2 regions of the Cupriavidus sp. H18C2 genome follow, and region 2 is predicted to be linked to the other one. Evidence: predicted binding sites of a transcription regulator. Region 2 holds the regulator's gene; the other holds the start of a gene.
What was found. The regulator FNR, encoded in region 2, switches genes on or off when oxygen is low (the NO sensors DNR and NnrR bind a similar motif). The targets are predictions, from matches to a motif close to TTGATNNNNATCAA.

Region 1 (15,189 bases), on a different replicon from region 2:
AGGCCCTGATCGAGCCGATGAACAGCGCCCGCAAGCTGCGCTTCTTCGAGCAACTGGTGGCGGTGGGCCTCAAGGAGATCGAGGTCGCCTTTCCGTCGGCGTCGCAGACCGATTTCGATTTCGTCCGCATGCTGATCGAGGAAAACCGCATTCCGGACGACGTGACGATCGTCGTGCTGACCCAGGCCCGCGAAGACCTGATCCGCCGGACCGTGGAATCGGTGCGCGGCGCCCGGCGCGCCACGGTCCACCTGTACAACCCCATCGCGCCGGCGTGGCGGCGCATCGTCTTCAATGCCTCGCGCGAGGAGATCAAGGAAGTGGCCGTGTCGGGCACGCGCCTGATTCGCGCGCTGACCGACGCCATGCCGGAAACCGCATGGTCGTACGAGTATTCGCCCGAGACCTTCAGCCTGGCCGAGCTCGATTTCTCCCTGGAAGTGTCCGACGCCGTGTCGGCCGTCTGGCAGCCCGACGCCGCCCGGCCGATGATCCTGAACCTGCCCACCACGGTGGAATGCAGCACGCCGAACGTCTTCGCGGACCAGATCGAATGGATGCACCGCCGCCTGGCGCGGCGCGAGCACTTCGTGCTGTCCGTGCATCCGCATAACGACCGCGGCACCGCCGTGGCGGCGGCCGAACTGGCCGTGATGGCCGGCGCCGACCGCGTGGAAGGCTGCCTGTTCGGCAACGGCGAGCGCACCGGCAACGTCGACCTGGTCACGCTGGCGCTGAACCTCTACACGCAGGGCGTGGACCCGGAGCTCGATTTCTCCGATATCGACGCGGTGCGCCAGTGCGTGGAGCACTGCAACCAGTTGCCCGTGCATCCGCGCCATCCATACGTCGGCGACCTGGTGTTCACGGCGTTCTCCGGCTCGCACCAGGACGCCATCCGCAAGGGCTTTGCGCAGCAGAAGCCTGACGCGATCTGGGAAGTGCCCTACCTGCCGATCGACCCGGCCGACGTGGGCCGCAGCTACGACGCCGTGATCCGCGTGAACAGCCAGTCCGGCAAGGGCGGCATGGCGTACCTGCTGGAGCAGGTGCACGGCATCTACATGCCGCGCCGGCTGCAGATCGAGTTCAGCCGCGCCGTGCAGGCGATGACCGACGAGACCGGCCTGGAAGCCAGCGCGGAAGACCTCTACGCGCTGTTCCGCCGCGAGTATCTGGACGTCGACGCGCCGGTGCGATTTGTCTCGCACCGCATGGTGTCCACGGCCGACAACGCCGTCGAGATCGAGATGGAACTGGTACGCGACGGCCAGCCGGCGCGGGTACGCGGCAAGGGCAACGGGCCGATCGACGCGGCGGTCGACGCGTTCTCGCGCGGCCTGGGCATTGCCGTGCGCGTGATGGACTACCACGAGCACGCCATGACCACGGGCGCCGATGCCAATGCGGCCTGCTACGTCGAGGTGCGGGTCGGGGATTCGCCCACGGGCTTTGGCGCCGGCGTGGACGCCAGCATCGTGACCGCATCGCTGAAAGCCATGGTGTCGGGCGTGAACCGCCATCTGCAGGCCCGCGGCGGCGAGCAGGCCCGGGCCGCCTGAGCGGGCAACGCTGGCGCTGCCCGCGTGAAAAGCTGGTGTGCCCTGCCCCCACGGGGCACACCCTAAAAGACGTCCTGGCGGACGCCCACGACATGCGCGGTGCACGACCACGAGCGCACAGCGTACGGGCGCCGCGCCACGCGCGCCACGAATAAATCCGCATGTCCATAGAAGCTTCGGCGGCCGCTGGCAAGCGCCGGCAATGATCTGTCGCGCATACGCGACGCGCGAGCAGGGAGTTCCTGTCGGCTGTTGTTCACTTGTTTTGCGTCAAGGTTGAGCGCCTTTTCGCACGACACACTGGTCGCACTTTTTTCGATGTCCCGTGCTTGACCACCATGACAACTGCCAACACTCCCCGCCGCAAATCCCTCGTCTCCTCGCTCTGCATGGCGCTTGCCGCCGCCACGATCGGCACCCTTGCCGCGCCGGCCATCGCCGCCGACGACGCCCAGGGCAACTGGATGGTCCGCCTGCGCGGGACGTACCTGGACATGGCCAACAAGTCCGACCCCGTGGGCGGTGTCGGCGCGTCGGACCGGATCCACGTCAACAACAAATGGATTCCCGAAGTCGACATCACGTACTTCATCGTGCCGCACATCGCCGCCGAGCTGGTGCTGACCTACCCGCAGAAGCAGGACGTCAGCCTGGACGGCAGCCGGATCGGCTCCTTCAAGCACCTGCCGCCCAGCCTGCTGCTGCAGTACCACTTCCTGCCGAACGGCACCTTCCGCCCGTACGTGGGCCTGGGCGTGAACGCCACGCGCGTCTACGGCGTGGACCTGGCCGGCGGCACGCTGGGCCTGGACCGCTGGAGCGTGGGTCCGGCGGTGCAGATCGGCATGGACTACAAGATCAACAAGAACTGGTTCCTGAACGTCGACGCCAAGAAGGTCTGGATCTCCAGCAACGTGTACTCGAACGGCGTGAAGGTCTCCACGGTCAACCTCGATCCGTGGCTGTTCAGCGCGGGCGTCGGCTACCGCTTCTGAGGCCTGGGCGCGGCAGCGCCCAGACACTTTCCACTTGTCTCCTCGAGGAAGGGCCGCCCAACCGGCGACCTTTCCGTCTCACTGCGCGCGGCAATCCCGCGCGCTTTTTTACGGGCGCGCGGGCGGGGACGGGGAAGGTGGACGGGGGGACGCCACGAGGACCGTGGCGCCAGTGGGTCAGCGGAAGGCCGGCTCGTCGAAGCTGCGCAGCTTGCGGGAATGAAGCTGCTCGACGCCGTTCTCGCGCAGGATGCGGATTGCTTCGAGCCCGATCGTCATGTGCTGGCTGACGCGCTGGCGATAGAACGCGTTGGCCATGCCGCGCAGCTTCAGTTCGCCGTGCAGCGGCTTGTCGGACACGCACAGCAGCGTGCCGTACGGCACCCGCAGCCGGAAGCCGTTGGCCGCCACGGCCGCGCTTTCCATGTCGATGGCGATGGCCCGCGACTGGTTGAAGCGCGCGTAGAGCGACTTCGATTTCAGTTCCCAGTTGCGGTCGTCGGTGGAGACCACCGTGCCGGTGCGCATGCGGGTCTTCATCTCGGTGCCGGACAGCCCCGTGACGCGCGCCACGGCCTCCTGCAGCGCCACCTGGATCTCGGCGATCGGCGGCACCGGCACCCACGGCGGCAGATCGTGGTCCAGCACGTGGTCGTCGCGCACGTAGGCGTGCGCCAGCACGTAGTCACCAAGTTGCTGGGACCGGCGCAGGCCGCCGCAGTGGCCCACCATCAGCCAGCAATGCGGCCGCAGCACGGCCAGGTGGTCGGTCATGGTCTTGGCGTTCGACGGGCCCACGCCGATGTTCACGAGCGTCACGCCCAGCCCGTCCTCGCGCACCAGGTGGTAGGCCGGCATCTGCGGCAGCGCGCGCGGCCGCGTGGCGTCCTCGGGCTCCACGCCGCCAAGGTCCTGCACCACGTCGCCCGGTTCGACGAACCGCACGTAGCCGTCGCCGCCATCGGTCGACATCAGGCTGCGCCCCAGCGCCACAAATTCGTCGACGTAACGCTGGTAGTTCGTGAACAGCACGAAGCGCTGGAAATGCTGCGGCGCCGTGCCCGTGTAGTGGTAGAGCCGCTGCAGCGCCAGGTCCACCCGTTCGGCAGAGAACAGCGACAGCGGCCACGCCTCGCCCGGCGTGGGCTCGAAGGTGCCGTTGGCGATGGAGTCGTCGATCCGGCTCAGTTCGGGCAGCACGAACGACGCTTCCAGCTCGCGGGCCTGCGTGTAGCTGATGTCGGTGGTCGACGCCTCGATCACGAACGGCAGCGGGATCGGCCGGCGCGACAGCCCCACGACCACCGGCACGCGGTGATAGCGCATCAGGCGCTCGATCTGGTCGCGGTAGTAGTCGCACAGCAGGTCCGGCCGGGTCACCGTGGTGCCGTAGACGCCGGGGTAGGCCACCGTGCCCCACGACGGGCGGCTGTCGGTGACCATCGTCTCCAGGTTGACGGAGATGCCGAGGTACGGATAGCACGCGTGCGCGGCCGACGGCAGGGGCTTGCCCTGGGCGAACGCGTCGAAGCGCGCGCGCACCGCCGCCACGGAGCTGTCGTAGATCTCGCGGATGCGCGCCAGCGCGTCATCGGCATCGCTGAATTCGGCCAACTGGTCGGCCGGGTGTGCGGAAGAGAAGATCGGGGCGTCCATGGCAGCCATCATACCGCCAGCCTTGGCGCCGCGACAGGCCATCGGGCCCCGCCGCCGGCGCGCGCTGGCGGGGGCGTTGCTGCGTGCGGACGCTCGCACTCCGCGGCCAAAGTTGTTTGACGCCGCCGCATCCGCTTCGCTACACTCTGCGCCGAAATACGCGACAAATCAGCGCGATACATCGCGCGAATCGCGGCGCAGCCGCTCTGCGTCCCCCACTTCCGGAGGGGCTGCTCGCATGCGCTCCGGAATCACGCAGGAGGAATTGTCGATGGAAATCCGTAATCCGTTGCCCGCCGAGATCGAGGCAGCCCGGCTGCTGCTGGCTGCCAACGGCTGGGAACAACGGGTCGGCAATCCCGAGCGCTTTGCCCAGCTCATCGCCAACTCGCAGCGCGTGGCGGTGGCCGTGGAGCACGGCGAAGTCATCGGCTTCGCACGCGCCCTGTGCGACGACATCTCCAACGGCTATATCTCGATGGTCGCGGTCGCGCCCCAGCACCGGCGGCGCGGCATCGGCCGCGCGCTGCTGCGCCACGTGATGGGCAACGATCCCGACATCACGTGGGTCCTGCGTGCGGCGCGGTCCTCGGAGGCGGCCTTCTTCGGCCAGCTTGGCTTTACGCCCTCGATGGTGGCGATGGAGTGGCGCCGCCGCTAGGCCGCCTACTGCGCCATCGCGCGCCGGAATTCCTCGGCCGTACCCATCTGGCGGAACAGCTTGCCGCCCGGCGCGAACCGGTCCGCCGACGACAACCCGCCCACCACCACCGGTTCGAATCCCACCTCCCGCACCAGCGCCGATGCCACGGCCAGCGCCTCGGCATCGTCGGCCGCCAGCGGCACCGCCATCGGCGGCCCGCTGCGGTGGCTTTCCCGCGTGAATTCCGCCGCGCCCGTGAAATTGAACGCGCGGACGATGCGCGCACCCTTCAGGTACTTGGCCGTCGTCGCGCCGATGCCGTTGGCCTTGACCTCGTCGACGATGGCGCCGTCGCGCGCCGCGATGGCGTTGGTGGCGTCGAGCACGATCTTGCCCTGCCAGCGGTGCTGCTGCCCCACCTCGGGCACCGCGCTGTAGGGCACGGCCAGCAGGATCACGTCGGCAAAGGCCAGCGCCTGGGCCACCGTGCCGGTGCGGGCCAGCGGGCCCAGCGGATCGGCCAGCGACTTCAGTTCCTCGGGATGGCGCGACGCGAACAAGACCGGATGGCCGGCCTTGACGAACAGGCTGCCCACGGCGCCGCCCAGCCGGCCCGATCCGACCACGCCGATCTTCAACCGCGCCGGCTCGCGCGTGCCCTGCGCCATGGCATGGCCGGCCGGCACCGTCAGCAGCATGCTCCAGCCGCCCGCGATCAGCACCCTGCGCCGCCCGTGCGACATCCCGCGAAATCCGTGTGCCATGGCCTGTCTCCCGCTTGCTTCCTCCGATCACTCTAGGCGAAAACACGCGCCAGCGAGCCGCTGGCCTGTCACGGGAATGTCATGCCCGGCGTCCCGGACCGGCGCGCGGCCATGTGACGCGGACGCCGCACGTCCGGCTAGCCCCGCCATAACAGCAACGCCCCGGCACCTGCCGGGGCGTACCCGTTTCTGCGGGCCTTATTCGGGCTGGATATTGGCCGCCTTGATGATACGGCCCCACTTGTCCGATTCCTGCGACTGGAACTTGGCCAGCTCGGCCGGCGTGCTGGTGAAGATGTCGGTACCCGTGGTCTTGTAGAAGTTCGACGCCGTCTCGCTCCTGGCCGCCTTCACCAGCATCTGGTTCAGCTTCGTCACCACGGCGGGCGGCGTGCCGGCCGGGGCGTAGGCCGCGAACCAGTAGCTCATCTCGTAGCCCTTGACGCCGGCCTCGTCGATGGTCGGCACGTCGGGCGCCAGCGGCGAGCGCGCCTTGCCGGACACGCCCAGCGCGCGCAGCTTGCCGGTCTTCACCTGCGGCAGGCCGGTGGCCGTGTCGGTGATCATCATCTGGATCTGGTTGCCCAGCAGGTCGGTGATCGCCAGCGGATTGCTCTTGTACGGCACGTGCAGAAGCTGCACGTGGGCCATCTGCTGGAACAGCTCGCCGGCGATGCGCGACGACGAACTGCCGCTGCCGAAGCTGAGCTTGCCCGGTTCCTTCTTCGCCAGCGCGATGAATTCCCCGACGGTCTTGGCCGGCACCTGCGGATTGACCACCATGATCTGCCCACCCCGGCCCAGCGCGGACAGCGGCGCGTAGTCCTTCACCGGGTCGTACGGCAGCTTCTTGAACAGGTGCTCGTTGGCGGCGTGCGTGGTGTTGGTGGTGATCAGCACCGTGTAGCCGTCCGGCGCGGCCTTGGCGACGTCGGTGGCGGCGATGAAGCCATTGGCGCCGGGCTTGTTGTCGACCACGACAGTGGCCTTGCTGTCGACCGTGACGGCCTGCCCGATGGCCCGGGCAAGCTGGTCCGTGGCGCTGCCGGCCGCGAACGGCACGACAAAGCGGATCGGCTTGTCCGGGAACTCGGCCCAGGCGCTGCCCGCGGGCAGGGCCAGGCACGCGAACGTGGCAAGGGCGGCAACGGCCAGCGGCCTGCGAATTCCGTACATCTGTGTCTCCTCGAATCGTTTTGACATTGGGACGGCTCGGCAATCATGCAGTGCCGCCGGCGAGCCGCGGCGGCAGGGGGATCGGCAGGCCCAGCAGCAGGAACGCGAGTGCCTTGCCGTGGGTGTCCAGGTTCAGCGCGTCGTTGACGCCGCCGTCCAGCACGCCGTCGATCACGAAGTTCATGGCCTGGATGGACGGCACCACGTAGCGCCTGACAGCCGTGGGCCGGCGCGCGGCAAACAGCGCGCGCACGGCGTCTTCGGTAACGTGGGCCACGAGGTGGTCGAAGTCGCGCGCATCGTAGGCAATCACGCTGATGTTCGAGCGGTCGCCCTTGTCGCCGGTGCGGCCGTGGGCAAGCTGGTAGAGCGGCACGGTGTGGGTCGTGTTCATGGCGGCTCCGGGGTCAGGCGTCGACAAAGGCATGGCGGACGGTCACCGCATCGCGCGGCACCAGGCAGGACGTGGCGTTCAGCCGCGCGCGCATGGCCGTGCGCACGCCCCCGCCGCCGGCCGGGCCGCAGGTATAGAGCGCGTTGACCTCGCGCAGCAGCGCCTGGGCGACGGCCTGGTCCTCGTGGGCCAGCGCGGCCCGCAGGCGCACGTCGCGCGCGCCGGCCTCGCCGGCCTGCGGCTGCGCCAGCATCGTCCCGGCATCGTCGCCAAACACGCTCAGCACGCCGATCAGGTCGAAGCGGATCGCCACGTCGAAGCCCAGCATCTGCATGCGCCGGCGCACGATGTCGGCGGCCAGCCGGGCGCGCGCGGCGGCGTTGGGGCCGGCATAGGAAATCTCGCCCTCGGCAAACCAGCCGCCGTGGTGGAACAGGTTGGCCTTCAGTTGCGCCGGGCGGGCATGGCCGCGGATGTTGCGCACGGCCACGCGGTCGGGGCCCACCTGCTCGACGCTGACCGCGCCGATGTCGGCCACCACGTCGGGCGTCAGGTAGGCGCAGGGGTCGTGCACTTCGTAGAGCAGTTGTTCCTTGACGGTGCGCAGGTCGACGCAGCCGCCGGTATCGGCCGCCTTGAAGATCTCGATGCCGCCGTCGGCGTCTAGCCGGGCGATCGGGAAGCCCACCGCGTGCACGTCGGGCACGTCCTTCATGCCGGGATCGGCAAAGTAGCCGCCGCTGACCTGCGCGCCGCATTCCAGCAGGTGCCCGGCCATGGTGCCGGCGGCCAGCCGGTTCCAGTCGTCCCAGGCCCAGCCGAAGTGCGCCATCGCCGGCCCCACTGCCAGCGCCGGGTCAGCCACGCGGCCGCAGACCACCACCTGGGCGCCCTCGCGCAGCGCATCGGCAATCCCCTGCGCGCCGATGTACGCATTGGCGCAGACAAAGCGCGCGTCCGGAAACGCGTCGCCGACGATGCCGCGCAGCAGCTCGCGCCCGGCGTCGTGCGACAGGTCGTCGCCCTCCACCACCGCCACGCGCGGCCGTGGCAGCCCCAGCTCGGCAGCCAGCGCGACGATGCGCCGCGCGGCGGCCCGCGGATTGGCGGCGCCGAAGTTGCCGATGATCGGGATGCCGTGGCCCAGGCACAGGCCCAGGACCGGCGTCATCAGGTGGTCCAGCAGCGGCTCGTAGCCATGTTCGGGGTTGTTGCGGCGCGCCAGTTGCGCCAGCGCCAGCGTGCGTTCGGCCAGCGTCTCGAAGATCAGCGCGGCCGGGCCGCCGGCGGCGATCAGCGTGCGCACCACGGGCAAGGCGGCATCGGTGCGGTCGCCGGAGAATCCGGCGCCGGACCCGATCAGCAGGGGAGCAGTCATGGGCGTGGCAGCGTCTGGCAGGAGTGAACGGCGATCCCATTCTAGGGCCGGCTTCTGCCCCGCCAAAACGGATTATTTGGATTAATCTATCGACTTCCCAGATCAATCCGCCGCCCCCGCCCCGCCATGCTGTCGAACCTCTCGGTCAAGCACCTGCGCGCCTTCGTGGCGCTGGCCACGCATCGCAACTTCACCCGGGCGGCGCAGGCGTGCCACCTGTCGCAGTCGGCCTTCAGCACGCTGATCCAGACGCTGGAGGACCAGGCCGGCAGCCGGCTGTTCGAGCGCACCACGCGTCACGTGGACCTGAGCGCCGACGGCCGCCGCTTCGAGGAAGTCGCCACCCGCCTGCTGGCCGACTTCGAAACCGCGTTCGAGGACCTGCGCGACCACGCCGAGCGCCGCAAGGGCCGCGTGGCCATCGCGGCGCTGCCGTCGCTGGCCGGTGGCGACCTGCCGCCGCTGATGGCCGATTTCCATCGCCGCTACCCCGGCATCTCGCTGGCGCTGTACGACCAGCTGGCCGACGGCTGCATCGACATGGTCCGGCGCGGCCAGGCCGACTTTGCGCTGGCGCCGGCCCCGGCCCAGGACGCCGACCTGCGCGTGGAATCGCTGGTCCACGACACCTTCCACCTGGTCTGCCCGGCCGATCACCCGCTGGCCGCCAGGCGGCGCATCGCCCCGCAGGCGCTGGCCGGCCTGCCGTTCATCCAGCTATCGCGTACCAGCAGCGTGCGCCAGCACCTGGATGCGGCCATGCATCCGCTGAAGCTCAATGGGGTGATGGAGGTGGAACACCTGGCGACGGTGGCCGCGCTGGTGGAGGCCGGGCTGGGCGTGTCGGTGGTGCCGGCGCTGGCGCTGTTCCAGTTCCGCCGCGAGGGGCTGGCCGTGCGGCCAATGCAGATGCCGGCGCTGGTACGCGAGATCTGCCTGGTGCGGCTCAAGGACCGCGGCGATTCGGCGGCGTCCGCCGCGATGATCGATTGCCTGCGCGCGCACTACGGGCGCGGCGCGCGCCGGTGAGCGTATCGCTCAGAAGTGGCCCAGATAGCCGCCGTCGACGGCCAGCACCTGCCCGGTCACGTACGACGCCGCCGGCGACGCCAGGAACACCACGGCGCCCGCCACTTCGGCCGGCTGGCCCCAGCGGCCCAGCGACGTGCGGTTGCGCAGCCATTCGGCCACGGTTTCATCGTCGACCATGGCCTGGTTCGGCTCGGTGGCAAAGTAGCCCGGCGCCACGGCGTTGACCGTGATGCCGTGGCGGCCCAGGTCGGCGGCCATGGCCCGCGTCAGCGCGTCCAGGCCGCCCTTGGTGGCGGGATACAGCACGTCGTTGGCACGCGCCACCTGTCCCGCGATCGACGTCACGTTGACAATGCGTCCGTAGCCGCCCTGCTGCATCCTGCGCGACGCATGGCGGCACAGCGCGTACGGGGCCACCAGATTGGTCTCCAGCATCGCGCGCAGGTCCTGGGCGTCCAGGTCGGCCATGCCGCTGCGCTGGCGGGCGCCGGCGTTGTTGACCAGGATGTCGAGCCGGCCGTGCCGCGCGTCGAGATTGGCAAACGCCTGCGCAACGGCGGCTTCGTCGGTGATGTCGAGCGCCAGGGCTTCCGCGCTGGCGCCGCGCGCCTGCAGGTGGTCGATGGCGTGGTCCAGCCGTGCGGGGCTGCGCGCGCAGACGATCACGTGGGCGCCGGCATCGGCCAGCGCCTCGGCCATCGCCAGGCCAAGGCCCTGCCCGCCGCCGGTGACCAGGGCCACGCGGCGGGCCAGAGAGAAAGGATGGACTGCGGGGGTCGTCGCCATGGCGGCCACTATACCGCAGCCCGCCGGGCGCGGCGGGGCCTCAGCGGATCAGCTTGCCGGTTGACGAGACGATCGACATCTCGACGAACGACGACCCGGTATGGCGGGCCGGGCTGTAGCTGATCAGGATGCCGCCCAGGTCGTAATCGCGCAGCCCTTCCAGCGCGGTCACCAGCTTCTCGCGCGTGGGCTCGGGCCCGGCGCGGCGCAGCCCTTCCACCAGCACCTTGGCCGACATGAAGCCTTCCATGCCCGCGTTGCTGGGCTCCTGGTTCTGGGCCTTGGCCAGCCCGCGGTACTCGCTGGCGATGCTCATCTGGCTCGAATTCATCCCCGGCACCACCTGCGTGATGATCAGCCCCTTGCCGTCCTCGCCCAGGTCCTTGATGAACGAATCGGCCGCGTTGTTCGACAGCGTGACGAACTGCGCCTGGCTGCCGCCCTTTTTCATCTCGCGGATGATCCGCGCCGCCTCCGAGCCCGACCCGATCACCATCACCGCCTGCGGGTTGGCCTTGTTCAGGGTGGCCACGCCCTGTGCGATGTCGCCCATCGGCCGGTTGAACGACGCCGCGCCGGCCGGCTGCACGCCGCGCGCCTGGAGCGCCGTGTTGAAGCCTTCGAACACGTCCTGGCCGAAGCCGTCGTTGGCGTAGAAGATGGCGATGCGGCTCATGCCCGACGTGGCCAGGTGGTTGATCGCGCGGGCCACCTCGTCCTGGTACTTGGCGCGCACGTTGAACACGTAGCGGTTGACGGGCCGGTGCAGCGTGATGGCGCCGGTCAGCGGGGCGATCAGCGGTACCTTCTCGGCGCCGATGATCGGCAGGATGCTTTCGTTCTGCGGCGTGCCACGCACCATGAACAGCGCGAACACCTTGTCCTCGCCGATCAGCTTGCGGACGTTGTCGGGCGTGCGCTTGGCGTCGAAGCCGTCGTCGTAGGTCAGCAGCTCGATGCGCCGCCCCGCCACGCCGCCGTTGGCGTTGATGTGGTTCAGGTAGACCTGCGCCCCGGCGATCTGCTCCTTGACGGAGCCCGCGACCGGGCCGCTGACACCGGCCGACTGGCCGATCCGGATGGTGGACTTGGTGATGCCCGGTTCGGCGTGTGCCGCCATGGGCGTGACAAACCCGAGCGCGGCGGCAAGCATGCCGCACGCGACGTATCGTGCGTTCCTCATTGTGACCCCTCCAGTAGCGCTGGCTTTAATAGTGTTCTTGAGCTGCCCGCGCGCAGGCGCTGGCGCATCGGCCGATGCGCCGCGCGGCGGCTCACGAAAAGTACCTTAACAGGGGTAATTGTTCAAATCGGGGAACAATCGACGGGCGGGAACTGTTGCTGCGGCAGCACACCGCGAACGGACTGGTCCGGTTGACGTTTCGGGTGTGGCCGCAGCGTGGCGCATGACGGGACATGCGCCGAGGCGCGCCGGTCAGGGCGCGTGGATCAGGCCAGGACGCGGGCCACCGGGGCCCACGGCACGGGCAACTCAGGGAAAGGCAGGGACGGCGGGGTCCAGGCCGGCAAAGCGGGCTTCCGGATGGGCGTTCTGCAGCAGCGTCTCGATTTCCTCCACGCGGCCGCGCGGCACGTCCACCATCAGCAGCAGCTTGCCCGACTCGATATCCTTCTCGAACACGCGCAACCGGCTGTTCGGGGCCGAGCTGCCGATCATGCTCGATGCCCACGCGCCGAACACCGCGCCCAGCACCGCCAGCACGCCGACCAGGCCCCACTGCGGGGTATCGCTGACGATCGGGAACATCGCCACCACCACGCCTGCCACGATGCCCACGCCACCGCCCACCATCAGGCCCATTTCGGCCGCGTGGACGATGTCCGAGGTCTGGAACAGGTTGGCTTCGTGCAGGCCCGTCATGTCGGCGCCGTCGCGTCCCACGAAGTGGATGTGGCGGTTCTCGATGCGGGCCAGCAGCAGGTCGTCCATGGTGCGGCGGGCGCTCGCCAGGTCCGGCAACAACCAGAAGATCCGTTTGCGCATGACTTGCCTCCTCTGTCAGGCCGCCCCGGAACATGGGTCATCCGTCAGGGACGGTTTCGTCCGTTCTACTCTCTCCGCCGGCCCAGCGCAAGGCACCGAACGGCCGACTGCGCGGCGCGCCGCACCGCATGGATTTCCAACGTCACGTTGCGCCGCATCATCGGCTCAGAATGTGATCGGCAGGCGCACGGTGACGGTCAGGTCGGGCGTGTCGCGCGTGAGCCCGGCGCCCACCGACAGGTTCAGCGTGTAGCGGTTGTTGAAGCGGTACGAGTAGCCCACCAGCAGCGTGCCCTGCGTGATCCGCACCGAGCCCGGGATGGTCTGCCCGTTCTGCTTGGTCGGCCAGATGATGCTCTGGTCGTAGCCGATACTGAACGACGCATGCTCGTTCAGCGACAGGCCCATGCCGAAGTTGAACTGGAAGATGTCGCCGGGCGAGATCTTGCCCAGGAACTCCTTCTCGCCGTTCAGCACGGTGCGGCTGATGTTGTCGCGCGCAAAGTTGTGCAGGTAGCTGAACGTGCCGAAGAACACGGCCGGATCGGTCGGCAGCAGCCACGTCACGCCCGGCTGGATGGCCTGGAAGCCCGTGCCCGTGGGCATGCCCAGCGGCAGGCCGGTGCCCGTGGTGTTGCTCACGCAGCGGGTGACGCAGTCGGTCACCACCTCGAACGGGTCGCGCCCCGTGTTCGACTTGTAGCGCAGCCAGCCGATGAAGAACGGCATCTTCTCGTTGCCGTAGTTGAGCTGGTAGCGCAGCGTCGCCTCCACGTCGCCCAGCCCGCTGCCGCTGGAGCTGAACACGTTGTCGAACGCGGTACCGGTGAAGACCTCGCGGCTCACCGTATCGCTGCTGGAATGCACGTACGGGATCTTGGCTTCGATTTCCAGCCGCTTGGTGATGCCGTAGCGGAACGCCATCGCGCCGATGTAGGTGGACGTCTTGACCTGCCGCACGTCCACCAGCCCGATCAGGATGGCCGGAATGACCGTGTAGCCCACCAGCGCCACGCGGTCGCTGGACGAGTAGCCGTACTGGAAGCTGGGCTCCACCACGAGCTTGTTGGCCGGCGTCAGCACGCCGGGCTGGTCGAAGATCGGCGCGATCTCGGGCGGCCGGGTCTCGCGCTCAGGCGGCCGGCCCACCGGTTCCTCCACGCCCGCGGCGGACTCGCCCGGCTGCGCGGCCTGCGCCTGCGGCGGGGCGTCCGGCGGCGCGGCCGCGGGGGCCTGCTGGGCCTGCACGCCCTGCTGCGCGGTGTTGTTGATCTGGGTGGCGCTGGCGGCCGCGCCCGCGGCGGCGGCATTGGTGGCCATGTTGCCGCCGGTCACGCCCGCGCCCTGCCCGCCGCGCTTGTGCGACAGCGTGTCGCTGTTCACCGTGTTGCGCAGTTCGCGGATGGTGGCCTGCTGTTCGGCCAGCGCGCGCCGCATTTCCTCTAGCTGGCGGGCCTGGACGGCCAGTTCCTTCTGCAGCGCTTCCAGCCGCGAGGCCGCTGGCGGGCCTGCATCCGGCGATGTCTGCGCCTGTGCCATGCCGCCCAACAGCAGCATCGAGCATCCGGCATAGCCGATGCCCTGCAGCGAACGCTTCTTCATGACGTCTTCCTCCCCCGGGGACGGCGGGCAAACCGCAGGGCCCGCACCTGTTCGTTCACGACTTCCGCGATTTACCTCAGTGCCGCGGACCTTTGCATGACGCTGTTCAACGCGGTGTTTGCCATCTGTGAGCGGAACGCCGCCAGGGTGTTCACGCTTGCGTTGAGGGTCATCAGGCTCTGGATGTTCTGGTTGTTGAGGTTATTCTGGATCACGGTGCCCGGCATGTTCGATACCGCACCCATGTTTGCCGAGTTGCCCGCGCCGTTCTGAATCACGGTCAGCAGGCCGTTGGTGACGATGGTGCCGGCGCTGGCCACGGCCTGCTGCGCCGCGCCCGATGCACCGGCGGCAATTGCCGAGGCCCCGGCCGCCGCAGCGCTGGCCGTGCTGCTGGCCGTGCCCGCCGCGCCCTGTGCCGCCGCCGAAGCGCCGTTGGCGGCCGTGGTGGCGGCCTGCCCGGCCTGTCCCGCCGCGCCTTGGGCCGCCGCCGCGGCGGCCTGCGCCGACGCCACCGCGGCGTTGGCCGCACTGTTGGCGGCATTCACCGCCACCGTGACGTGGCCCAGCGCCTGCGCCAGCTGCGTCGCCTGCGCGGCCGTGATCGCGCTGATATCGGGAATCGTGATGCTGGTGGATACCGCCAGCGCGCCGTTCACGAACACGGCGCGGTCGATGCCGAAGCCCACCTGCAGGCCGCCGGCGTCAAAGCCGCCGCGCGATTCCTCCAGCCGCGCCTCCGCCACCGGCTTCCAGCCGGCCATCTGCTTGCGGGCATCGGACACCGGCTTGACGGGCTCGCGCGTGGCCAGCGTCATGGCGGCCGCCAACGGTTCCTGCGCCGGGTGGTGCTTCGCCACGCTGGCCTTGTCCACGGGCAACACGCGCGCCGGCGCCGGCGCCGGCTGGGCCTTGGGCAGCGCGCCCAGCACCGCATGCGCGGGCGCCGTCATGACGCCCGGCACGGTCGGTACGGCGGCCTCTGCCTGGGTGGCCACCTCGGCCGGCCGCTCCGCGGGCAGTTCCACGGCGGCCGGCAGCGCCGTCATGTCGACGGCCATCGCCACCGCCACGTCGGCATGGCTGGCCGGCTCCGGTGGATCGCTGGCCAGGCTCTCGGTATTGGCCTGGGCGTGTCCCGCGCAGGCCAGCCCCGCGCCAAAGAGCACGGCGGCCGTGGCATGGCCGGCGCTGCG
Region 2 (15,189 bases):
GCGGCCTTGGGCATCACATTGCCGTTGACCTCGCCACCACCCCGGCGCGGACGGTTGCCGCCGGCGCCAGGATTGCCCAGGTTGCCGTTGCGACCGCCGCGTCCGCCACCGGCACCGCCGGCCTTGCCGCCGCCAGCGCCACGCATGCCGCCACCGCCGCCCATGCCGCCGCCGAACTTGGTCGTATGCGACGTCAGCGGCGCCGGCCCCGACGGAATGTAGCCCATCGACGTCTGCATCGGGTCGGGCTGGCCGCGTCCGGCGCTATTGCCGCCACGGTTGCCCCCGGCCTTCTCGAAGCGCGGCAGGCCGTCCATGCCCGTGTGCATCGGCATGCCGGCGATGGCCGCTTCCGTGCGCTGCTTGCGCCCGCCCACCTTGGTGGCGCCCTTGCCACCGGACTGCTCGGCCTTGGCCGGCGCCTTGAGGCCGATATTGGCCATCAGCGTGCGCACTTCCGTGCCTTCCAGCTCCTGCCAGCGGCCACGCTTCAGGCCGCGCGGCAGCAGAAACTGGCCGTAGCGCGTGCGGATCAGGCGCGACACGGTCAGACCGACCGCCTCGAACATCCGGCGCACTTCGCGGTTCCGGCCCTCGGTCAGGGCGACGTGGTACCACTGGTTCACGCCCTCCCCGCCGCCGTCGGCGATCCGCAGGAAGTTGGCCTCGCCGTCGTCGAGCTGGATGCCGTGCAGCAGGCGCTGGCGGTCGGCCTCGGCCAGTTCGCCCAGCGTCCGCACCGCATATTCACGCTCGACGCCGTAGCGCGGATGCATGAAGCGGTTGGCGATATCGCCCGACGTCGTGAAAATCAGCAGCCCTTCGGTGTTGAAGTCCAGCCTGCCCACGGCCACCCACTTGCCGTTCTTGATGCGCGGCAGGTTGTCGAACACGGTCGGACGGCCTTCCGGGTCCGACTGGCTGACGATTTCGCCGGACGGCTTGTGGTACAGCAGCACGCGCGGCGGCTTGGTCGACACCTTGCGGTGGATCAGCTTGCCATTCACGCGGACCTGGTCGGTCGGCAGGATGCGCTGGCCGATGTGGGCCGGCAGCCCGTTCACCGACACGCGGCCCTGCAGGATCAGCTCTTCCATCTCCCGGCGCGATCCCAGGCCGCCTTCGGCCAGCACCTTGTGCAGCTTGGGCGCGTCGTCGTCGGACGTCAGCTCGCGCACCGGCTTGGCCTTGGTGCGCGGCACGATCGTCTCTTCCTCGTCGTACTGCTCGGAAATCACGAAGCGGAACACGTCCTCGCCGCCCGCCGCGGGCTTGGCCGAGGCGCCCTTGCCGGCCGGCCTGGCAGGCTTGTCGCCCTGGCGCGGTTCGCCCCGCGCGCCACCGCCTGCCGCACCCTGGCGGCCTGCGCCAGCCTGGTTCTTGCGCTGGCCGTTGCGATTGCGCTTGCCGGGCTGCTCGGCGGCCGGCTTGCTGTCGCCATCGACCAGGGCGGCCTTGCGTTGCGGCTGCTGGCGGCGCTTGCGCTGGCCCTGACCCGCCGGCTGGGCCGGCTGGCTTTCGCCAGCATCGCCCTGGGCGGCGTCCGGCGCACCGGCTTCGGCCGTCGCCGCGGGCTTGCGGCGACCACGGCCGCGCGGTGCGGCGGGCTGGGCGGCGTTGGCATCGGCCGGCGCGGCGGCGTCAGCCTCCGAACGGCCTGCGTCCCGGTCCTGCCCGGCCTGGCGGCGCGAGGCCACCAGGTTGCGCAGACCGCGACGCAGCCCCTTGCGGCGCGGCGCGCCGTCGGCGTCGTTGCCCGTATCGGGGGCTGCGCCGGTATCGCCCGGCACGTCCGGGCGGCGGACGTCTTGCTCAGCGGAATCAGACAAAGTATTCACTATCGATGTTGCATGTTGTTCAGTTGGACACACGCTCGTCGTCTTCGGCCGGGAATGGCGAGTCCTCGCCAGCCGGTTCCGAACGCTCGGGGGTCTGCGCTACGGCGGCCCCGGTGTCCACGTGGTAGCCGTTGGCATGTGCCACCGGCGCATCGTCCTGCCCATCCTCCTCGGGCTGCAGGGCGACGCTGGTATCGCTATCCGCCTCGTCGGCGGCGCCTGCCACCGGTCCGGCCTCGGCTTCGGCTTCGGCCCCGACTTCGGTCACGGGCTCCGGCCCGGCCGCTGCGGCAGCCGCCGGATCGGCGACGGGCGCGGCGAATGCTTCTTCATCGCCGGCCGGCGGGTTGGCCGTGGCGATTTCCTCGAAATCGATCGCCTGCTGGTCCAGCAGGTTGGCCTGGGCCTGAGCCTGGGCGTCCTCCAGCGGCGGCAACTCGTCCAGCGAGCGCAGCCCCAGGTCGTCCAGGAACGCCTTGGTCGTCGCATAGAGCGCCGGGCGGCCCGGCACGTCGCGATGGCCGATGACCTCGATCCAGCCGCGGTCCTCAAGCTTCTTGACCACGTCGGTGCTGACCGTGACGCCGCGGATTTCCTCGATGTCGCCCCGCGTCACCGGCTGGCGGTACGCGATGATGGCCAAGGTCTCCATCACCGCGCGGGAGTACTTGGGCGGTTTTTCCGGGTTCAGCCGGTCCAGGAATTCGCGCATCTCCGGACGGCTCTGGAACCGCCATCCACTGGCCAGCGCAACGAGCTCGACCCCGCGCTGCTGCCAGTCCTGCCGGAGCTGTTCCAGCAACACCCGGATGGTGTCGGCGCCGACGTCGTCGGCAAACAGCCGCCGCAGATCGCCAACGCGCAGCGGCTCCTGCGCGCAGATCAGCGCGGTCTCGAGGACGATCTTCGCCTCTTGGGTATTCATGTGATTGCGTGCAGCCTGTCTTTGCACCTGCCCCCGGACGAGTCCCGGGGCACTGGAGATTGCAGATACAGCGAGGCCAGAGCCATCGCCATCTCATCGCGCAGCCAGCTCGCCCGCCTAATGCAGCGCAGCCGTGCACATCATTCCTTGCATCGAATTGCCGGGTCGGTCCGGCAGGAGATCGTCCGGGGCTGGCCAGCTTCTCCAGTCGACGGACCTCTTGCGTCGCGCCTTCTCCCTTCGGGGCGGACATTCGCCTGGGCCACCGGATGGCCAAGACGGCAAGAAAATACCGATATCGGCTCGGGCAACATCGCCCTGGCCGGCGCCACCTTCCCAACCGTCGCCGGTCTTTTAACCAGATCTTTTGAACCGGATGGACTGTAGAGACGTTGCCGGTGCACCGGAGTGGCCGGAAACCTGGACACGCGCCCCAGATCGGGACAGCGGTCCGGCGACGCCAGAAACATGGTGCGGCGCGATACCGTGGTTCTGGCGATTGTATGGCATTCCCGGTCCCGCCCGCAACCCGGCCTTGTGGCCGATTCAGAACACCACGCAAAAACCATGTTGCGCCAGCGTCTCAGGCAGCCATACCGCCCGGGCCACGCCCAGCACACCGAAACCGATGACCAGCGCGGCAGAGGCGACCCTCACCCCCCGTTTGCGCGACCACTGCCGCAGGTATCCGGACATACCCGACATGACCAGCAGATTCGGCAGCGTGCCTAGCCCGAAGGCCCCCATCACCAGTGCTCCGGACGCAGCGTTACCGGCCAGCAGCGCCAGCGCGAGTGCGCCATAGACCATGCCGCATGGGACCAATCCCCAGGCGAGACCCATGCCGTAGCGGCGCAGCATCGGCGTGGCCCGCTGCGATGGACGCAAGCCGGCGGGCAGACCGACCGACAACCAGCCCGCAAGCCGCCCTACCGGTGCCGCTGCCTTCGCAGCCGTTCGCTCGATCCATTCCATCCCGATCACGCGACCGCGCAGCAGCCAGACGCCCGTCAGCACCAGCATCAGGCTGCCCAGCGCATAGAGCCATCGCTGCAAAGGCAGATAGTCCTGCCGCCACACCGTCGCACCGACGGCGCCTAACGCCGCGCCCAGCAGCATGTAGGTCGTGATGCGCCCGGCGTGCATGACGCAGAGTTCGGCCCACCATTGATTTCGTGAACGGTGTACGAAAATCGTTGCACTGCTCGGCCGTTTTTGCTCCGCAGCAATAGCAATTCCTCCACACATTGCGGCGCAATGCATGCCACCGAGCAAGGCCATCAGAAAAACGCTTAAAAGCACACCAAATGGCAACTGTTCCTCGCTTCTGCGTCACTCGACGCTGTAAAATGCCTGCATCGCGCCCTCGCTGCAAGCGCATTCATACGAGCACTCAATTGTTGACTTCCATCCCCGTCACCGAGATGTCGCCCCGTTGTTCCACGTGTGCAATGGGTCAACTTTGCCTGCCGGTGGGCATGTCGCAACAGGACCTCGTGAAGATGGACACGCTCGTGCAGGAACGTGTGCGAGTTCACAAGGGCGAAACGTTGTACCGCATGGGCGAACCACTCAGCGCCGTGTATGCCATCCGCTTCGGCACGCTGAAGACGCACGTCACGATGGAAGACGGCCGCACGCAGATCACCGGTTTTCATCTGCCCGGCGAAGTCATCGGCCTCGACGGTCTCGGCGAGATGCAGCACGCTTCCGATGCAACGGCGCTCGAGGACACCGAAGTCTGCGTCGTCCGGTATGACGAACTGCAAGCGCTGTCGGGCCACCTGCCCTCGCTGCAAGGCCAGTTCCTGCGGCTGATGAGCAAGGAAATCTCGCAGGACCAGGTCATGCTGATCACGCTCGGCTCGATGCGTGCCGAAGAGCGGCTGGCCGCGTTCCTCGTCAACATGTCCGAGCGACTCTCCGCGCGCGGCTACTCCTCCACCGAGTTCGTGCTGCGCATGAGCCGCGAGGAAATCGGCAGCTACCTTGGCCTGAAACTGGAAACGGTCAGCCGGCTGTTCTCGCGATTCGCCGAGGCCGGTCTGATCCAGATCCGCCAACGGCACGTCAAGCTGATCGACATGGCCGCCATCAAGCAGGTGTACAGCCGATCCTGCTGAGGCCCGTGGCACCTGCCGCCCGCCCCGTATCACGACAAAGGCCGCGTCAGAGCAGATCCGGAGCGGCCTTTTTGTTCGACTGCGCTATTCGAGTTCATCGGTATCGCTCAGCTTTACCGGCATCGTGTACAGCGTAAGTCCGCTGGAGAGCGCGCAGAACAGCCACGCCACCAGGAAGCCCACTGTGTAGACCGCTTGCCGCGACGCCTCCACCGGGTGGCCGAAGAAGCTCAGGTCACCAGGATCCACAACCGAGAACACGACTGCCGTGGCCGCGCCGCCCATCAGAAACGCCGGCCACAGCACCCACATCAGCCAGCGGAGTCTCATGGGCGCCTCGCCGGCGGTTCGGTTGGCGCGGACCCGACTTTCTCGACCACCAGTCCGTGACGGGCGGCGTCGGCGACGGGGATGTCGGCATGGCCATTGGCCAGCCAGATCGTGACGCCGCAACCGATCATTGCCAGCAGCGGGCCACTCATCAGAATCCATGGCCAGGGTTCCCTGTACCAGGGTTTTGCGGGGTTCGGGTTCATTTCGCTCTCCAGTTTGGCCATTCGCCCGGCGCTTCCGCCACAGCGTCACAGATTGCGCGGGACGATGAAACTCGTACTTTGCCGAATTCGTACGTCGCGATCGGTGCCGGTCTCGGCCGTGACGGTCACCTCGATCTTGTGCGTGCCCTCCTTCGCATCCTCGATCGGCACGCGGATCCGGATCGGCAGCAGGCGGTTCGACGTCGGTGCCAGCCCTTCCGCGCCCTGGTCGTACTCGACAGTCAGGTCCTGCATTTCCGCGCTGTTGGCCTGCACGCGGATCTTCATCGGCGCTTCGGTCGCATTGATGAGCTGCAGCCGGTACACGTTCTCGATCCAGCGGCCTTCCACTTCGCGCCCCAGCGCGCCGCGGTCACGGATGATGTCGACCTTCAGCGGCGTCCGCATCGCTAGCGAGGCGATGAAACCGGCGCTCAGCGCCAGCCAGATCAGCGTATAGACGATGGTGCGCGGACGCAGCAGCCGCTTGCGCGCCGCCGTCGGCGACAGCTTCTGGCGCATGGCGTTCTCGGACGTGTACCGGATAAGCCCGTGCGGGTAATCCATCTTGTCCATGACCTGGTCGCACGCGTCGATGCAGGCCCCGCAGCCGATGCACTCGTACTGCAGGCCATCGCGGATGTCGATGCCGGTTGGGCACACCTGCACGCAGATGCTGCAGTTGACGCAGTCGCCAAGTCCCGCCGCATGGTGGTCGGCCTTGCGCGAACGGCTGCCGCGCGGCTCGCCGCGCCCGACGTCGTACGTGACCACGTAGGTATCGCGGTCGACCATCACGCTCTGGAACCGCGCGTACGGACACATGTACTTGCAGACCTGTTCGCGCATGAAGCCCGCGTTGCCCCACGTGGCAAAGGCGTAGAACAGCATCCAGAACGCCTGCCAGGGCCCGAGCGTCCAGTGCAGGACTTCTCCGCCCAACTCGCGGATCGGCGCGAAATAGCCGATGAACGTGAAGCCGGTCCACAGCGCGATGACGATCCACAACGCGTGCTTGGTGGCCTTGATCCGCAGCTTGCGGAGGCTCCATGGATCGCCGTCCAGCCGGATGCGCGCGATCCGGTCGCCTTCCACCCGGCGCTCGATCCACATGAAGATTTCGGTGTAGACCGTTTGCGGGCAGGCGTAACCGCAGAACAATCGCCCCGCTATCGCCGTGAACAGAAACAGCGACAGTGCCGAGATCACCAGCAGCACGGCCAGGTAGATCACGTCCTGTGGCCATAGCACGAGGCCGAAGATGTAGAACTTGCGGGCGCCGAGGTCGAACAACACGGCCTGACGGTCGTTCCATTGCAGCCAGGGCGTGCCGTAGTAGACCAGTTGGGTCAGGATGACCAGCCAGACACGCCAGCTTGAGAAGGCACCCTTAATCGAGCGCGGGTAGATCTTGCGCCGGACTTCGTAGAGCGCTTCCTCGGTGGCATCGGCCGCCGTCCTGGATGGCGGCGCGGGTCGCCAGGTGGCCGTCTCGCCAGCCTCGCGTGTGGGGGGAGATTCCAGGGGCGCGTTCATTGTTCAGCCCTCGTGCCCCCGGGGCCTGCCTCGCCGGCGGGCCTCCGGGGAGCGGTTTGTCATTGTCCTGCCGGTGCTGCCGAATTCGACAGGCCCCAGACATAGGCCGTCAGCATGCGGATGCGTTCGGGCGTCAGGATTTCCTCGTGGGCCGGCATATGGCCGTTGTGGCCCTTGAGAATGGCATCGACGATCGCGCCTTCCGAACTGCCGTACAGCCACACCTTGTCCGACAGATTGGGTGCGCCCAGGGCCTGGTTGCCCTTGCCGCTCCCGCCATGGCAGGCCACGCAGGTCGACTTGAACGTGCTCTCGCCGCGCGAGGCCCGGATCGGGTCGTACGTCAGCCCCGACAGCGACCGCACGTACTGCGCGGTATCGCCGGCCTGCTTGCCATCGATGGCGCCGGCAAACGGCGGCATCACGCCATTGCGGCCCTTGGCGATCGTCTGCTGGATCGTCTCGGGCTCGCCGCCATAGAGCCAGTCGTCATCGGTCAGGTTCGGAAAGCCCCGGCTGCCGCGCGCGTCCGAGCCATGGCACTGCGCGCAATAGTTCAGGAACAGCCGCTGGCCGATTTCCCGCGCATCGGGGTCCGCCGCCACCTGCTTGACGTCCATCTTCAGGTACTTGGCGTAGATCTCGTTCTGCATCTTCTCGGCGGCCTGCCGGTGCGCGGCAAGCTCGTCCTGCGACGAGAACTTGAGTACGCCCGCGTACGAGCCGAGCCCCGGATACAGGATCAGGTAGCCCAGGCTGAAGATGCAGGCCAGCAGGAACATCCACATCCACCAGCGCGGCAGCGGGTTGTTCAGCTCGCGCAGGTCGTTGTCCCAGACGTGGCCGGTATCGTCGGTCGTGCTAACGCCCTTGGGCATCTTGCGCTGCGAGAACAGCAGCCACACGCACCAGGCGATACCGATCAGCGCAATGGCCGCGATGTAGTAACTCCAGAAATCGGAAATGAAATCGCTCATGGTGACTAGGTCCGGCTTGTAGGGTTGTTCTCATCGGGCAAGGCGAACGGCAGCATCGCCGATTCGTCGTTGGCCGCCCGGCGGCCAGCCGACCACGCCCACCAGCAGATGCCCAGGAACGTCAGCATCGACAGCACGGTGGCAATTGCGGTAACGATCACCATGGCATTACTCCTTGGCTGGCGCGGCGGCTTCGGCCGCCGGCTCAGCCGTGGCGGGCGCGGGCGCCGTGTCCAGCCGGACATTGCGGCGATTCAGGCCGAGGCCCTGCAGGTACGCGACCATGGCGTCCTCCTCGGTCTTGCCGGCAAGCTCCTCCGGAGCGCCGGCAATCTCGGCATCGGTATAGGGCACGCCCAGGCGCTGCAGCGCCTTCATGCGCGCCTGGATCGAATCGGTTGCCAGCGGCGTCTTTTCCAGCCACGGGTAGGACGGCATGACCGATTCCGGCACCACGTCACGCGGGCTGCGCAGGTGGATGCGCTGCCAGTCGTCCGAATAGCGCCCGCCCACCCGTGCCAGGTCGGGGCCGGTCCGCTTGGAGCCCCACAGGAACGGGTGGTCGTACACCGATTCGCCGGCCGTCGAGAAGTGGCCGTACCGCTCCGTTTCGGCCTGCAGCGTGCGCACCTGCTGCGAGTGGCAGCCCACGCAGCCTTCGCGGATATAGATGTCGCGCCCCATCAGTCGCAGCGGCGAGTATGGCGTAATGCCCTGGTCGGGCTGGGTCGTGGAGTGCTGGAAGAACAGCGGCACGATCTGCACCAGGCCGGCAATGCTGACCACGATGATCGTGGCGACGATCAGCCAGCCGACGTTCTTCTCCAGCGTCTCGTGCCTGAAGAAACCTTGATTCTGAGACATTGTTTGCGTCCTCGGCGTGTCAGTGGGCGGAAGCCGGCAGGCTGGCCGGGATCGGCGCATCCACGGACGGCTTGCCGGCGATGGTGCGGAACACGTTGTAGGCCATGATGAACATGCCACCCAGGAAGCACAGGCCGCCCAGCAGTCGGATCAGGTAGAACGGATACTTGGCCTTCACGGCTTCCACGAACGCATAGGTCAGCGTGCCGTCCGGCTGCGTAGCGCGCCACATCAGCCCTTCCATCACGCCGGCAATCCACATCGACGCGATGTAGAGCACCACGCCGATCGTCGCCACCCAGAAGTGCAGCTCGATCAGGCGGGTGCTGTACATCTGCTTTTCGCCGAACAGGCGCGGGATCAGGTAGTACAGCGAGCCGATCGAGATCATCGCGACCCAGCCCAGCGCGCCCGAGTGGACGTGGCCGATCGTCCAGTCCGTGTAGTGCGACAGCGCATTCACGGTCTTGATCGACATCATCGAGCCTTCGAATGTCGCCATGCCGTAGAACGACAGCGCCACCACCAGGAACTTGAGAATCGGATCGGTGCGCAGCTTGTGCCAGGCGCCGGACATCGTCATGATCCCGTTGATCATCCCGCCCCACGACGGCGCGAGCAGGATCAGCGAGAACACCATGCCGAGCGACTGTGCCCAGTCGGGCAGCGCTGTGTACTGCAGGTGGTGCGGACCCGCCCACATGTAGGTGAAGTTCAGCGCCCAGAAGTGGACGATCGACAGGCGGTAGGAGTAGATCGGGCGCTCGGCCTGCTTCGGGATGAAGTAGTACATCATCCCCAGGAAGCTCGTGGTCAGGAAGAAGCCCACCGCGTTATGGCCATACCACCACTGGATCATCGCGTCCTGCACGCCCGCGTAGGCCGAGTAGGACTTCCACAGCGACGCCGGCATCTCGATGTTGTTGACGATATGCAGGATGGCGATGGTGAGGATGTACGCGCCGAAGAACCAGTTGGCCACGTAGATGTGGCGGGTCTTGCGCTTGACAATCGTCCCGAAAAAGACGATGGCGTAGGCCACCCAGACCAGCGTGATCAGGATGTCGATCGGCCATTCCAGCTCCGCATACTCCTTGGAGGTGGTGATGCCGAGCGGCAGCGTGATCGCGGCGGCCACGATGACGATCTGCCAGCCCCAGAACGTGAAGGCGGCCAGTGGCCCGCAGAACAGGCGCGCCTGGCAGGTGCGCTGCACCACGTAGTACGACGTGGCAAACAGCGCGCTGCCGCCAAAGGCGAAGATCACCGCGTTGGTATGCAGCGGTCGCAGGCGGCCGAACGACAGCCACGGCGTATTGAAATTCAGTTCCGGCCAGATCAGTTGCGCCGCAAGCAGAACGCCTACGGCCATGCCGACGATACCCCAGACAACGGTCATGACGGCAAACTGCCGCACGACGCCGTAATTGAAGGTGTCGGCGCGTGGAGACGCGGTGGTGACAGCCATTCAGACCCCCAAGCTAAGTAAGAATAAACCTATTGACTGTGTGACTTTAGAAAAACGCGACCGCTGCCGCGTTGATCTCAATCAAGTCACCTGTACCGGATGCGAACTGTTTGCGTGACGTCATGTCAGTCGTGCCACGACTGCAACAGGGCCGCGTCCGTCAATGCCTGCGCTCCGGCTCCTGCGGCTTGTCGTTGTCGAGCAGAATGGCTTCGCCGGGCCGGTCCAGGTCGTCGTACTGGCCGGCATGCAGCGCCCACCAGAGCGCCCCGGCGATCAGCACGACGAGAATCAGGCTCATCGGCACCAGCAGATACAGGGTTTCCATTCAGCGCCCCTCCCCGGCCGGCACGCCCTTGACGCGCAGCAGCCGCCATGCATTGGCCACCACGAGCAGCGACGACACCGACATGCCGATGCCGGCCATCCACGCCGTGACGTGGCCCGTGGCCGCCAGCGGGATGGCGATGACGTTGTAGGCGAACGCCCAGCCCAGGTTCTGCCGCACCACCCGGCGGGTCCGGCGTGCCGCGACGATGGCGGTGGCGACTTCCGCCACGCCGCCATGGGTCAGCACCGCATCGGCGCCGGCCTGCGCCAGGGGCGCCCCGCTGCCGATGGCAATCGATACCTGGGCCTGGGCCAGCACGGGGGCGTCATTGATGCCGTCGCCGACGGCCAGCACGACCGCACCGCCCTGCTGCAGCACAGCCACGTATTCCCGCTTGCCTTCGGGCGTCACCGCGCCCGCCGCGGTCGCCATGCCGAGCCGGTCGGCCCACCAGCGCACGGCCGCAACGCCGTCGCCGGAAACCAGATGGGTACGCACGCCAAGATGCGACAGGCGCTGCAGCAAGGCGCGCGTCTGTGTCCGTTCGACATCGGCCAGCTGGAAGACCGCGAGGAAGGCGTCGGCATCGCCGAGCCAGACTTCCGTGGCGCCGGGATGACGGTCATGAACGGTGGCGTCGGGCGGCGTCTGCGTGGCCAGCGCCGCGACGAATTCACGGCGGCCAAGTCGTACGTGGCGCCCGTCGACCCGTGCCTCCAGGCCCTGGCCGGGCACGTTGCGGAGGTCGGCGACATGCGGTAGTACCTCCGTCTCGCCCGCCGCTTCGACAAACGCCCTGGCGATGGGATGCTCGCCGCCCCGCTCCATGGCCGCGGCAATGCGGCGGCAGGTATTGGCGTCCGCCGTGCCCAGGATTTGCGTGTCGACCAGCGCAAAGCGCCCCTCGGTCAGCGTGCCGGTCTTGTCGAGCACCACGTCCGTGACGCGCGACAACGTTTCCAGCGCGTGCGCGCGCGTCAGCAGCACGCCTCGGCGCGACAGCGCGGCGCCGGCCGCGGCCAGCGCCGCCGGCGTCGCCAGCGACAACGCGCACGGACAGCTCACCACCAGCACCGCCACCGTCACGAGCAGCGCGCGCGACGGGTCGATCCAGAGCGCCCACACCACCCCGGTCACGACCGCCATCACGAGCAGCGTGCCGACAAACCACCCGGCCACGCGATCGGCCAATTGGGCCAGCCGGGGCTTCTCGGCCAGCGCGCGGTCGAGCACGGCCACGATTTCCGCCAGCCGCGTCTGCGCGCCGACGCGGTCCACCCGTACTTCCAGCGGGCTGGCCGTATTGAAGCAGCCGGCCAGCACGATATCGCCCATGGCGCGCTTCACCGGCAGCGCCTCGCCGGTCAGCATCGATTCGTCGAGTTCGCTCGCGCCGGCCAGCACCACCCCGTCGGCGGGTACGATGTCGCCGGCCTTGACGCGGATCCGGTCGCCCGGCTGGAGCCGCGCCACCGGGATGCGCTCGCCCGCGGCGCCCGCTCGGGCCAGCCGCTCGCAGGTGGCCGGCAGCTGCCGCGCCAGCATTTCGGCGCCGCTGCGCGACGCCTGGCGGACGCGCAATTCGAGGTAGCGCGCCAGCAGCAGGAATGCGACGAACATCGTCACCGAATCGAAATAGACCTCGCCAATGCCGCGCACCGTCGCCACGGCGCTGGCCACGAAGCCCGCCGCGACGCCGATGGCCACCGGCACGTCCATGCCCATGTGGCGCTGGCGGATGGACCGCCACGCGCCGGCGAAGATCGGCCACGCCGAATAGAGCACCACCGGGAAGGTCAGCGCCAGGCTGGCCCAGCGCATGAGCTGGAGCTGCCCGGGATCGATCGTGGCCTCATGGGTGTAGAGCGGCCACGCGTACATCATCACCTGCATCATGCCGAGCATGGCCACCGCCATGCGCATGAGCAGGCTGCGCCGTTCGCGGCGGTCCTGCCGGTCGGTCCGCGACACCTCGAACGGCCAGGCCGCGTAGCCGATGTCGGCCAGGCTCGCCAGCAGGTCCGCCACGCCCTGCGCGGCGGCGCGCCAGCGCACCACCACCCGCCGCGTCGCCACGTTCGCCACGACCGATTCCACGCCGTCCAGCTGTGCCAGATGCTGCTCGATCAGCCATGCGCAGGCTGCGCAGCGGATGTTTTCGGGCGCCAGCGTCACCTCGGCCCGGCCGTCGGCCAGCTCTCGCACGAACTGGCGGCGCAGCTCGGGGGTGTCGTAGGCGGCCCAGACCGGCTCGGCTTCGCGCCGCGCCTCGGCGTCGATCGGGCGCGCAAACCGCGTGACATCGCCGTACAGGTGGCCAAAACCGGCCGCGTGCAGCGTCCGGGCCAGCGTCTGGCAGCCACCGCAGCAGAACTGGCGCGACTGGCCGTCAATCTCGGCGACGAGCGGCTGCGCGCGGTCTAGCGGCTGGCCGCAATGGAAGCAATCGGTGGTGGATTCGGATGGAGACGACGATGCCTGCCCAGGGATGCGGGCGGCGGGGGGTACGGCGGAAGCCAGGGGTGGCGCGAGGGGGGCGGCAGGTAGGGACGACATGGCGCGCTTTTATTACCCAGTGGATACTAGGTATCTCGCGCACCCTCCGCCTTGATGCAAATCAAACCCCGGGGAACGAAGTCAGATACGTCCCGCGCAGGTCTTCCGGAAACAACAGTCGACCGGGCCCGCCCCCGGCCCGCCCGCCGTTCAGGTCAGCGACGTGTCCATCACGCGCCGCTCGGACTCCAGGTACTCGCGCGACTGCATCTCGATGATCCGCGACACGGTCCGGTGGAATTCGTTGGCCATCTGGCCTTCGGTGTACAGCTCGTCGGCCGGCACCTCGGCCGATATCAGCAGCTTGACCTTGTGGTCGTAGAACACGTCGATCAGCCACGTGAAGCGCCGCGCTTCCGACGACATGCGCGGGGTCATCCTGGGCACATCCGACAGGATCACCGTGTGGAACTGCGAGGCGATCTCCAGATAGTCGTTCTGCGAGCGCGGACCGCCGCACAGCGTGGCGAAGTCGAACCAGACCACGCCGTTGGCCTTGCGCAGCGCCTTGATCTCGCGGTGTTCGATATGGAGGATCGGCGATTCGTCCGCGGTGCCGGCAATCGACGTAAACGCGTCGCGCAGTGCCGCGCTGGCCTCGCGGCCCAGCGGCGTGTGGTACGCCTGCACCTGCTCCAGCGCGCGCTTGCGGTAGTCGATGCCCGCGTCCACGTTCAGCACGTCGAGCTTGGTCTGCAGCAGCGCGATGGCCGGCAGCACGCGGTCGCGGTGCAGGCCGTCCGGGTACAGCAGGTCGGGACGATAGTTGGACGTCATCACGAACTGCACGCCGTTGTCGAACAACTGCTGCAGCAGGCGGTGCAGGATCATCGCGTCGGCCACGTCGCTGACGTGGAATTCGTCGAAGCAGATCAGCCGGAACCGCCGCGCGATGCGCCTGGCCAGCTCGTCGAGCGGGTCGGGACGGCCGCGCAGCTCTTCGAGCTCGCGGTGCACCTCACGCATGAATTCGTGGAAATGGAGCCGCGTCTTGCGCACCACGGGCACGCACGAGTAGAAGCTGTCCATCAGGAACGACTTGCCGCGCCCTACCCCGCCCCACATGTACACACCCTTGGGCACGTCGGGATGCACCAGCAGCTTCTTCAGCGCGTTGTTGCGGCGGCTCTTGTACGCCACCCACTCGTCATAGCATTGCTGCAGCCGCGCCACGGCGCGCAGTTGCGCCTCGTCTGACTGATAGCCGCGCTGCTTGAGTTCGTGCTCGTAAAACTCGTTGACGTTCATCTTGGGGGCCTGGCGGAAATACGGTGCTGCAAGCGAAAACGGCGCGCCGCGGATATTCGCGGCGCGCCGGTGCTCACCCGAGGGTGAACAGGGGCATTACATGTTCAACTGGCGCTTGTCGACGGCCAGCGCCGCTTCGCGCATGACTTCCGACATCGACGGGTGCGGGTGGCAGACCCGGCCGATATCCTCGCTGGCGGCCTTGAACTCCATCGCCACCACGGCTTCGGCGATCAGGTCCGACGCGTTGGCGGCCACGATGTGCACGCCCAGGATCTCGTCGGTCTTGGCGTCGGCCAGCATCTTCACGAAGCCGTCGGCGGCGCCCATGCCCAGCGCACGGCCGTTGGCCATGAACGGGAACTGGCCCGACTTGTACGCGCGGCCTTCGGCCTTGAGCTGCTGCTCGGTCTTGCCGACCCAGGCGATTTCCGGGAACGTGTAGATGACCCACGGCACCGTGTTGAAGTCGATGTGCGGCTTCTGGCCGACGATGCGCTCGGCCACGGCCACGCCTTCGTCCTCGGCCTTGTGCGCCAGCATCGGGCCACGCACCACGTCGCCGATGGCCCAGATGCCCGGCACCTTGGTCTGGCAGTGGTCGTCCACCTCGATGAAACCGCGCTGGTCCACGCCCAGGCCCACGGCTTCCAGGTTCAGGTTGTCGGTGTTCGGCACGCGGCCCACCGACACGATCAGGCGATCGACTTCCAGCGTCTGGTCCTTGCCGTCCTTGTCCGTGTAGGCCACGGTGACGCTGTCCTTGCCGGTCTTGACTTCGTTGACC

Region 1: EPAKOI_RS16990 (OmpW/AlkL family protein) is a predicted target of FNR. The motif match lies at 1,823-1,836, and genes of this name have one in related genera.

The regions. Positions count from the first base shown of each region.
Region 1 is NZ_CP186011.1:61,522-76,710, reverse strand. Features, by position in the region: gene leuA (2-isopropylmalate synthase) at 1-1,562, shown strand, start outside; gene EPAKOI_RS16990 (OmpW/AlkL family protein) at 1,952-2,557, shown strand; gene EPAKOI_RS16985 (AMP nucleosidase) at 2,735-4,225, opposite strand; gene EPAKOI_RS16980 (GNAT family N-acetyltransferase) at 4,485-4,874, shown strand; gene EPAKOI_RS16975 (NADPH-dependent F420 reductase) at 4,880-5,620, opposite strand; gene EPAKOI_RS16970 (Bug family tripartite tricarboxylate transporter substrate binding protein) at 5,819-6,796, opposite strand; gene EPAKOI_RS16965 (AtuA-related protein) at 6,840-7,190, opposite strand; gene EPAKOI_RS16960 (acyclic terpene utilization AtuA family protein) at 7,204-8,568, opposite strand; gene EPAKOI_RS16955 (LysR family transcriptional regulator) at 8,695-9,597, shown strand; gene EPAKOI_RS16950 (SDR family oxidoreductase) at 9,607-10,386, opposite strand; gene EPAKOI_RS16945 (ABC transporter substrate-binding protein) at 10,427-11,569, opposite strand; gene EPAKOI_RS16940 (DUF1269 domain-containing protein) at 11,879-12,391, opposite strand; gene EPAKOI_RS16935 (acetate kinase) at 12,557-13,993, opposite strand; gene EPAKOI_RS16930 (hypothetical protein) at 14,065-15,189, opposite strand, start outside.
Region 2 is NZ_CP186010.1:2,054,031-2,069,219, forward strand. Features, by position in the region: gene rluB (23S rRNA pseudouridine(2605) synthase RluB) at 1-1,829, opposite strand, end outside; gene scpB (SMC-Scp complex subunit ScpB) at 1,858-2,763, opposite strand; gene EPAKOI_RS09330 (sulfite exporter TauE/SafE family protein) at 3,310-4,077, opposite strand; gene fnr (fumarate/nitrate reduction transcriptional regulator Fnr) at 4,161-4,886, shown strand; gene EPAKOI_RS09340 (hypothetical protein) at 4,971-5,216, opposite strand; gene EPAKOI_RS09345 (hypothetical protein) at 5,213-5,422, opposite strand; gene ccoG (cytochrome c oxidase accessory protein CcoG) at 5,468-6,958, opposite strand; gene ccoP (cytochrome-c oxidase, cbb3-type subunit III) at 7,018-7,935, opposite strand; gene EPAKOI_RS09360 (cbb3-type cytochrome oxidase subunit 3) at 7,941-8,099, opposite strand; gene ccoO (cytochrome-c oxidase, cbb3-type subunit II) at 8,104-8,799, opposite strand; gene ccoN (cytochrome-c oxidase, cbb3-type subunit I) at 8,819-10,267, opposite strand; gene ccoS (cbb3-type cytochrome oxidase assembly protein CcoS) at 10,428-10,595, opposite strand; gene EPAKOI_RS09380 (heavy metal translocating P-type ATPase) at 10,596-13,154, opposite strand; gene zapE (cell division protein ZapE) at 13,305-14,402, opposite strand; gene lpdA (dihydrolipoyl dehydrogenase) at 14,499-15,189, opposite strand, start outside.